DNA from 2 places in the Streptomyces sp. NPDC057445 genome. Region 2 is predicted to be linked to the other one. Evidence: riboswitches for the same ligand, from Rfam matches in the RefSeq annotation. Region 2 holds a riboswitch; the other holds the start of a gene.
The links. Region 2 has a riboswitch for cyclic di-AMP ahead of ACFU5O_RS30950 (peptidoglycan DD-metalloendopeptidase family protein). Riboswitches for the same ligand answer to the same signal wherever they lie in the genome.

Region 1: linked by a shared signal. The riboswitch ahead of ACFU5O_RS33860 (M23 family metallopeptidase) and the one ahead of ACFU5O_RS30950 (peptidoglycan DD-metalloendopeptidase family protein) in region 2 are both predicted to bind cyclic di-AMP.

Annotation. Positions count from the first base shown of each region.
Region 1 is NZ_JBHVDH010000028.1:15,760-20,097, forward strand. Features, by position in the region: gene ACFU5O_RS33845 (GNAT family N-acetyltransferase) at 1-116, opposite strand, end outside; gene ACFU5O_RS33850 (HPr family phosphocarrier protein) at 314-595, shown strand; gene ACFU5O_RS33855 (GntR family transcriptional regulator) at 775-1,458, opposite strand; gene ACFU5O_RS33860 (M23 family metallopeptidase) at 1,644-2,417, opposite strand; cyclic di-AMP (ydaO/yuaA leader) riboswitch at 2,430-2,594, opposite strand; gene ACFU5O_RS33865 (M16 family metallopeptidase) at 2,803-4,185, opposite strand; gene ACFU5O_RS33870 (M16 family metallopeptidase) at 4,203-4,338, opposite strand, start outside.
Region 2 is NZ_JBHVDH010000022.1:17,004-21,341, forward strand. Features, by position in the region: gene ACFU5O_RS30945 (PrsW family intramembrane metalloprotease) at 1-978, shown strand, start outside; gene ACFU5O_RS30950 (peptidoglycan DD-metalloendopeptidase family protein) at 1,070-2,122, opposite strand; cyclic di-AMP (ydaO/yuaA leader) riboswitch at 2,134-2,269, opposite strand; gene ACFU5O_RS30955 (PP2C family protein-serine/threonine phosphatase) at 2,584-3,723, opposite strand; tRNA gene ACFU5O_RS30960 (tRNA-Met) at 4,128-4,201, opposite strand.

The DNA of each region.
Region 1 (4,338 bases), on a different contig from region 2:
ACGAGCCGGTCCGCGTCATCGGTGGTGATGGGCCTGATGCGCGCGGTCCCACCGTCGCGCAGCACCACGTCGGCTTCCCAGTGGTCGGGGTACGCGTGGTCCGACGGGGTCTGCATGGGCCAAGACTACGGCCCGGGCACGGGTCGCGAAGGCGGAAGCGCGGGTGCAGTCTGGGGGCACCCCCGGGCAGCCGGACGGGCCCGCCGCCGGGAGCGACCGACGGCCGGGACACGGACGGAAGGCCGGTCGCGACCACTCTCACGCACATGAGAGACTGGTCTAGACAACTACTGAGGACTCGAAGGGCATCACCATGGCTGAGCGCCGCGTCAATGTCGGCTGGGCCGAGGGCCTCCACGCCCGCCCCGCCTCCATCTTCGTCCGTGCCGCCACGGCCTCCGGCATCCCCGTGACGATCGCCAAGGCCGACGGCAACCCCGTCAACGCCGCATCGATGCTCGCAGTGCTCGGTCTGGGCGCGGAGGGCGGCGAGGAGATCGTGCTCGCTTCGGACGCCGACGGCGCCGACGCCGCCCTCGACCGTCTGGCCAAGCTTGTCGCCGAAGGCCTCGAGGAGCTTCCCGAGACCGTCTGAGCGGGACAGCCCGTCCGGACCGGAAACCCGCCCATAAACAAGGGGATCGGGAAACCGGCGGAAAGCAACCCGGAAACCCGGTCGAAAGACAATTCACACGACGGAGCCGTGGAACCGGTAATTACTGGTTCCACGGCTCCGCTGTTTCGAGCGGTCGCTATTTGTATACGGCGCTTTTGTTAATGGCGGACGCTCGCCGTGTTTACGGTATGTTGCGAAGTCCTCACGGCCTCCGGCAGCGCGGTCCGCAGCCGGTGCGCCCCCGTCGTCCGCTCCGCGTGCAACGCGGTGAGCGCCCGTGCCCGTTCCGCGTCGCCGCGTGCCACCGCGTCCACGATCGCACCGTGCTCGCCCCAGGCCTCCACGGGCCGGGCGGGCTGCTCGACCGCGTACATCCAGGCGATCTTGTGCCGGAGCTGGGTGAGCAGCGCGATGAGGCCGGGGCTGCCGGAGGCCTGGGCCAGGGTCTCGTGGAACCAGCTTCCCAGCGAGCGCAGATCCTCGCCCTGGCCCCTGCGGGCCCGCTCCTGACCCAGCCTGACCAGGCCGCGCAGCACTTTGAGATGGGCCTCCGTGCGCCGTTGCGCGGCCCGCGCCGCACCCAGCGGCTCCAGCAGCATCCTGATCTCCAGGAGGTCTGCCGCCTCCTGCTCGGTGGGCTCGGCGACGCACGCGCCGGCGTGCCGGCGGGTGACGACGAAACCCTCCGACTCCAGGGTGCGCAGCGCCTCGCGCACAGGGACGCGTGAGACACCGTAGCGGCGCGCCAACTGCTCCTCGGCCAGCCGGCTGCCGCGCTCGAAGACACCGGAGACGATGTCGTCGCGGATAGCCGTGCATACCGAGCGCGCAGGAATGCGCATACCGAACCTCCGCCTTTAATCCGCGCGAAACCCAGTCGAGCGACGTCTGTTCGGTGACTCTATTGCAATGGGCCGCAATTTCCGATGGGGTACGGCAATACCTGCATATCTTTTGGCCTGAACATTCCGAAGGCCCCGGCCGGTCCTGAGGACCGGGCCGGGGCCTTCGCGCCGCACGCGGGGCGTCAGACCTTGACGCCGTGGCCGCGCAGATACGCGACCGGGTCGATGTCGGAGCCGTAGTCGGGGCTCGTACGGGCCTCGAAGTGGAGGTGCGGGCCGCTCGAGTTGCCGGTCGAGCCGGACAGGGCGATCTGCTGGCCCGGGGTGACCCGCTGGCCCACCGAGACACCGATGGACGACAGATGGCCGTACTGGGTGTACGTGCCGTCGTTCATCTTGATCACGATGTTGTTGCCGTAGGCGCCGCCCCAGCCGGCCTCAACGACCGTGCCCATGCCCACGGCGACGACCGGGGTGCCGGACGCGGCGTGGAAGTCGACGCCGGTGTGGCTGCCGGAGGACCAGAGCGCGCCGCCGGCGTGGTAGCTGGTGCTGACGTACGAGCCGGTGACCGGAAGGGTGTAGGAGAGCAGCCGCTTGCGCTCGGCCGCACGGGCGGCGCGCTCCTTGGCCTCGTGGGCGGCCTTGGCCCGGGCTTCCGCCTTACGCTTCGCCTCGGCCTCGGCCTTCGCCTGGGCGGCGATCAGCTCGGCCTCCCGCTGCTGGGCGTCGGCCTGGGCGTCGATCTGCTCGGCGAGGGTGTCGGCGGCGATGATCTGACCCAGGCCGGTGTCCTCGAGGGAGGACGCGGTGTCCGTGTCGGCGGCGAGCGCCGGGGAGGCAAGGGTTCCGATGACGCCGGTGGTGGCGAGGGCCGCGGCTCCCGCGATGCCGGCACGCTTGCGCGAAAGCCGGCTCGGACCACGATGCTTCCCGGTGGCACGGGTGAACGCCATGTAGTGGCTGATCCTTTCCTTCCTTCTCGCCTACCGGGTTAGCTGACGGGTTCGGAGCAGGAAGGTCTCCTACGGGCCCCTCCGCAACGGGACGAAGGCGTCCGATTCACCCCAGGGGACACATGGGTCCCCGGCTCCCCAGGCTCGCGCCCGACGGGGACTCGGCGATGGCTGTCCGATGCCGCGGGTGCGGCTGGTGCAACTGGCGGACAGCGCAGATGACGCTAAGCGGGCCATCTTTCAATCACCAAACAGACACGCGTATTTGTAGCGCACGCCACAGGTCAGACAGGCAGCCTCTCCAACAAAGCGGACATACGGGAGGGCCCCGTTGACACTCGGTCAACAGGGCCCTCCCGGGTCACTTCAGGCCATGGCCGGTCAATCAGCCGGTGACAACCGTCACTTCACCGATGCCGAGAGCCTTGACCGGCTCCTCGATCTGCGAGGCGTCCCCCACCAGGACCGTGACGAGGCGGTCCACCGGGAAGGCGTTGACGACCGCCGCCGTCGCCTCGACGGTGCCGGTCCCGGCCAGCCGCGCGTACAGCCGGGCCTGGAAGTCGTCCGGGAGACCCTGCTCGACCTGGTCGGCCAGCGTGCCCGCGACCGACGCCGCGGTCTCGTACTTCAGCGGGGCCACGCCCACGAGGTTCTGCACGGCGACATCGCGCTCGGCGTCCGTCAGACCCTCCGCGGCGAGCGTGCGCAGCACCTTCCAGAGGTCGTCCAGGGCCGGGCCCGTGTGCGGGGTGTCGACGGAGCCGCTGATGGCGATCGTGGACGCGCCCGTGGCCCCTCCGGGGACGGCCGGGGCGACCGACCGCAGCACCTGGGCGAAGGCCCTGACCCCGTAGGTGTAGCCCTTCTCCTCCCGCAGGACGCGGTCCAGCCGGGAGGTGAGGGTGCCGCCGAGGCAGTACGTGCCGAGAACCTGGGCCGCCCAGACGCTGTCGTGGCGGTCCGGGCCGATGCGGCCGATGAGCAGCTGCGTCTGCACCGCGCCGGGTCGGTCGACGATGACGACACGGCCCGTGTCGTCGGCGGTGATCGGCGGCATGGGACGGGGCTCGGCCGCGCCGCCGGTCCAGTCGCCGAGGGTGTCGGCGAGCACGGCGTCGAGATCGACGTCCGTGAGGTCGCCGACGATCACGGCGGTCGCGGAGGCGGGACGGACATGCGCCTCGTAGAAGGCTCTTACGGCCGCGGAGTCGATGCGCTCCACCGTCTCCTCGCTGCCCTGGCGGGGCCGGGACATCCGGGAGGAGACGGGGAAGAGCTGCCGGGAGAGCTCCTTGGCGGCGCGACGGGCCGGGTTCGCCGTCTCGTGCGGGATCTCGTCCAGCCGGTTCCGTACGAGCCGCTCGACCTCGCTGTCGGCGAACAGCGGCGCCCGCAGGGCCTCTGCGAGCAGGCCGAGTGCCTTGGGGAGACGGGAGACCGGTACTTCGAGGGAGACACGGACGCCGGGGTGGTCGGCATGCGAGTCGAGGGTGGCGCCGCACCTCTCCAGCTCGGCGGCGAACTCCTCCGCCGTGTGCTTGTCGGTGCCCTCGGAGAGCGCCCGCGCCATGATCGTGGCGACGCCGTCCAGCCCCTCGGGCTCGGCGTCCAGCGGGGCGTCGAGGAAGATCTCGACGGCCACGACCTGCTGGCCGGGGCGGTGGCAGCGCAGGACGGTCAGTCCGTTGTCAAGGGTGCCCCGGCCGGGGGCCGGGAAGGCCCAGGGCCTGGCCTCGCCGGGGCCCGGCTGCGGGTGGAAGTCCATGGTCACGGCAGCGTCGGTCACTGTGCGGCTCCCTCTGTGTCCTCTGCGTCGTCGTCCTCTGTGGCCCCGGCGGGCTCGTACACCAGCACCGCACGGTTGTCCGGGCGCAGCCGGGCCTGGGCGACGGCCTGCACCTCTTCTGCGGTGACGTCG
Region 2 (4,338 bases):
TGCGCCGCCGCGCTCGTCGCCATCATCGCGAACTCGTTCGCGACCCAGTGGATAGCGACCGCGACGGCCGATCCGGCATCGGCGGACACGATCGGCGCCACGGTCATCGCACCGGTCGTCGAGGAGAGCGCCAAGGCAGCCGCCGTCCTCCTCATCTTCGTCTTCCGGCGCCAGGACTTCACCGGGATCGTCGACGGCGTCGTCGTGGCCGGCTTCACGGCCACCGGCTTCGCCTTCACCGAGAACATCCTCTATCTCGGCAGCGCGTTCGGGGAGGACCAGGAGTTCGGCCATTCCGGCCTCTCGTCCGTCACCGCAGCGACCTTCTTCGTGCGGATCGTCATGTCCCCGTTCGCGCATCCGCTGTTCACCGTGATGACGGGCATCGGCTTCGGCCTCGCTGCGGTCACCGCCCGGCGGCGGAGGCTGCGCAGGACGGTGCTGCCGCTGCTCGGCCTCGCGCTCGCGATGGGCATACACGCGCTGTGGAACGGCTCGGGGGTGTTCGGCCCCTGGGGCTTCTACGCGGTGTACGTGGCCGTCATGGTCCCGGCCTTCGGGCTGCTGACCTGGCTGGCGATCTGGAACCGGCAGCGAGAGCTGCGTACGGTCGCCACCCAGCTCCCCGCGTACGCGGCGGCCGGCTGGCTCTCCCCCACCGAACCGCTCGCCCTCTCCTCGATGCGGGCGCGCACCGTGGCCCGCGACACGGCCGGCCGCACCCACGGCCCTGCTGCTGCCCGTGCGGTCTCCGAGTACGAGGCCTTCGCGACCTCTCTTGCCTTCCTCCGCCACCGCGCCCACCGGGGCACGGCAGGACCGGACTTCGTGGCACGCGAGCAGGAGCTGCTGCACCACCTCTGGCAGCGCAAGCACGTCGCTTCGCCCGCGCTGGCACACGCGGCGAGGGCGACGGGCCGGGTGTGGGCGCCGCCGCCCTATCTGGACTACGGGGGGTACAACCCGTACCGGGGATAGCGGGCCCGGACCTGGACTCCCGGCCCGGACTCGCGGGGTCCGGAGCCGTACGCACGACCTGGTGCCGTGCGTACGACCGGGACACGAGGAATCAGACGGTGAGGCCCTTGCCCCGCAGCCACGCCGCCGGGTCCACCCCGGCACCGCCGGGCGTGTGCACCTCCAGGTGCAGATGCGGGCCGGTGACGTTACCGGTCGCGCCCACGCGCCCGATCGTCTCGCCCGTCGAGACCGACTGCCCCGCGCCGACGGTCATCGACGACAGGTGGCAGTACCAGACCTCGCTGCCGTCCTCGAGCTCCAGCACGATGCGGTATCCGTACGCTCCCGACCAGCCCGCGGACTTGACGGTCCCTCCGTGCACGGCCTTCGCGGGCGTACCGGTGGGGGCGGCGAAGTCGAGGCCGGTGTGGTAGCCGGAGGACCACATGGAGCCGGCCTCGCCGAACGTCGAGGTGAGCGTGTACGAGGACGTCGGCAGGGAGTAGCTCGCGGCGAGCTTGGCGAGCCGCTCGGCCTCCGCCTTGCGCTCCGCCTCCTCCTCGGCCTGCTGCTTCTCCTTCGCGGCCTTGGCCTCGGCCGCCGTCTGCTGCGCTCTCGCCTCGGCCGCGGCCTTCTCTGCGGCGGCCTTCTCGACGGCCGCCTTCGCCTCGTTGTCGGCCTCGGCCTGCTGCTGCTCGGCCTGCTGGAGGATCCGTGCGCGCAGCGCCTCGCCCGCACCGCCCTGCTGGGTGTCGGCGGCGGAGGCCGTGTCGGCCACGGACATCGCGGTGAGCGGGGCGTCGTTCCGGTTGCCGTCCTGCTCGTCGGAGTCGTCCGACATCAGGGAGCCCACGCCCGGCAGCGACTGGGCGTCCGGGAGGTTGTCCGTGATGGTGTCGGGCAGGGAGATGGAGACCGCCGGCTTGTCCTGCGCGGTGGCTATGCCTCCGGCGCCGACCGCGGCGATGACGCCGACTCCGAGAACGGTGGAGCTCCGGGCGAGTCCGTTGCGCTGCTTGACGACGCGGTGCCTGCCACGGACCGGGCGGACGGTCTCCTCGGTCGGGTTCCATTCCTCCGCCCCGGTGGCCGGGGCCCACTCTGCGGTAGGGACCCACTCGGTGGTGGGGGGTTCTTGGAGGGCAGGCTCGTTGGACGCCACGGAGGCGTTCTCCTTTCCTTCCTTCTCGCCTACCGGGTTAGCTGACGGGTTCGGAGCAGGAAGGTCTCCTACGAGCACCACGAAGTGCCCGATTCACCCCAATTGGTGGTTCCCCGGTTCCCTTGCGGGATTCGGCGCATGCGCACGGTGCCGTCTCTTGCGACGGCTGGGACGACCGCGCTGCGTTATCGAACGTTAATAGACGCGGGGGCCGTATTCCAAGCTGTTCTGGCTGATCATTAACGGTTCCATGGCAGGACTTAACAGTCAGAAATGGAAGGAATCGGGCGAGTTGACGCCTACTCACAGGACACCCCTGCCCTGACGGTGCGTCATATGTTATGCGGAGGGCTGCCTTTCAATTACGTTCCGTCGCAATGCCGAGCTCCGGGGCATCGTCACCTCCCTCGTACGGCTGCGCACGCCTTCGTGGGGCAACGCCCGGCCTCGTGCGGCGACCCTCAGGGGACCACCGGCATCGTGCGGCGCCGCTGCGGCTGCCGCGCCCCGGGCCGGCTGACCGCGAGCAGCGCCATGTCGTCCGTCGCCGCGCCGCCCGTATGCCGTCGCACATCCTCGACGAGCGCGTCCAGCAGCTCCTCCGGGCCGGGAAAGATCCGGCCGTCCAGCCTTGCGCGCGGATCGTAGAAGGCTCCGTGCGTGTCGCGCGCTTCGGTCACGCCGTCCGTGTAGAGCAGCAGTGTCGCCCCGGACGGGAACGGCACGTCGTCCGCGTGATCCGGCCAGTGACCCAGATCGCCCATGCCGAGCGGCAGCGCGTTCCGGCTCGGATCCAGCGTGTCGAGGCCCCCGTCGGCGTACAGCACGAGGGGCGAAGGATGGCCGCGGTTGACCACCCGCACATGTCCCTCCCCGTGCGGGATCTCGGCGAGCACGGCGGTGGTGAACCCCTCGACCGCGTCGAGCCCGGAACGGCGCGTGTCCCGCGCGAGCGCACGCTCCAGGCGCCGCGCGACCCGCTCCAGCGAGGTTTCCTGCTCCGCCGCCTCCCGGAACGCCCCGAGCAGCACCGCCACCGTCTCGACCGCGCCCAGCCCCTTCCCCCGTACGTCCCCGACCACCAGCCTCACGCCGTGCGGGGTGTCCTCCACCGCGAACAGGTCCCCTCCGATGAACGCGTCCTCCTGCGCCGCCTCGTACCGGGCGGCGATGTGCAGCCCACCGATGCGCTCGTCGGGCGTGGGCAGCACGGCCCGCTGGGCGGCCTCCGCGATGACACGCGCGGAGGCGAGGCGCTCGCCGCTGCGGCGCAGAACGCTGTTGATGTAGAGGGCGAGGCCGGAGACCGTGAGCACGGTCAGCACCTCGGTCGTCGCCGGCACCTGCCCCAGGGTGCCGTTGTAGACATGCAGGCCGATCACGAGGGCGACACTGGCGACCGCGCTGAGCAGAGTGCCGCGCCAGGAGAAGAACGGGGCCGCCAGCAGCGGTGCGGCGGCGAAGAACGGCGAAGCCCGGTAGGCCTCCGGGGTGACCAGATCGAAGACCACGCCGATGACCATCACCAGCCAGGGCAGCAGCAGGGCCAGCCGACGGCCGCCGTTGCGCCGTGGCCCGTCGTCGCCTTCTTTCTGCGCCACCAGTGGTCTCCTGCCCGGTCCACACGGCTGCGGACGGTACCCGTCCCCACCCAGGCTGGCCGGAGCCGCGCCGCGCGGCGAGTCGCCGTCGGCCAACCGGGCTATCCACGAGCGTACGTCCGGCGGCGCGGGGCCGCGGTTCACCAGGGGCCCTCCTGGCGACCGCGCCACGGGACGGCAGGTACGGCCGGCAGGTACGGGCCAGCAGGTACGGCCGGCGCGCCCAGGGACGGCGAAGGCGCCCGCGAGGCGCGGCAGGTACGGACCGGCGAGCACGGCAGTTACGGACCGGCGGGTACGTAAAGGTCCAAGGGGGACGTGCCATCCGCCTCCGGAACGGGGCCGGGGCACACGAAAAGCGCCGAGGGCCCGGATCCTGATGGATCCGGGCCCTCGGCGTTCAGTAGCGGGGACAGGATTTGAACCTGCGACCTCTGGGTTATGAGCCCAGCGAGCTACCGAGCTGCTCCACCCCGCGTCGGTGAACACAACCTTACGCCATCGGAAGCAAGATCCACTCCAATTCACGGCTCGGGCGACGTGACGCTCGTCGCTCATGCCTTCGGGCACGCCGACACGGGTCGCGCGCCCTCCACCGGACGCCCGGCCCGAGCC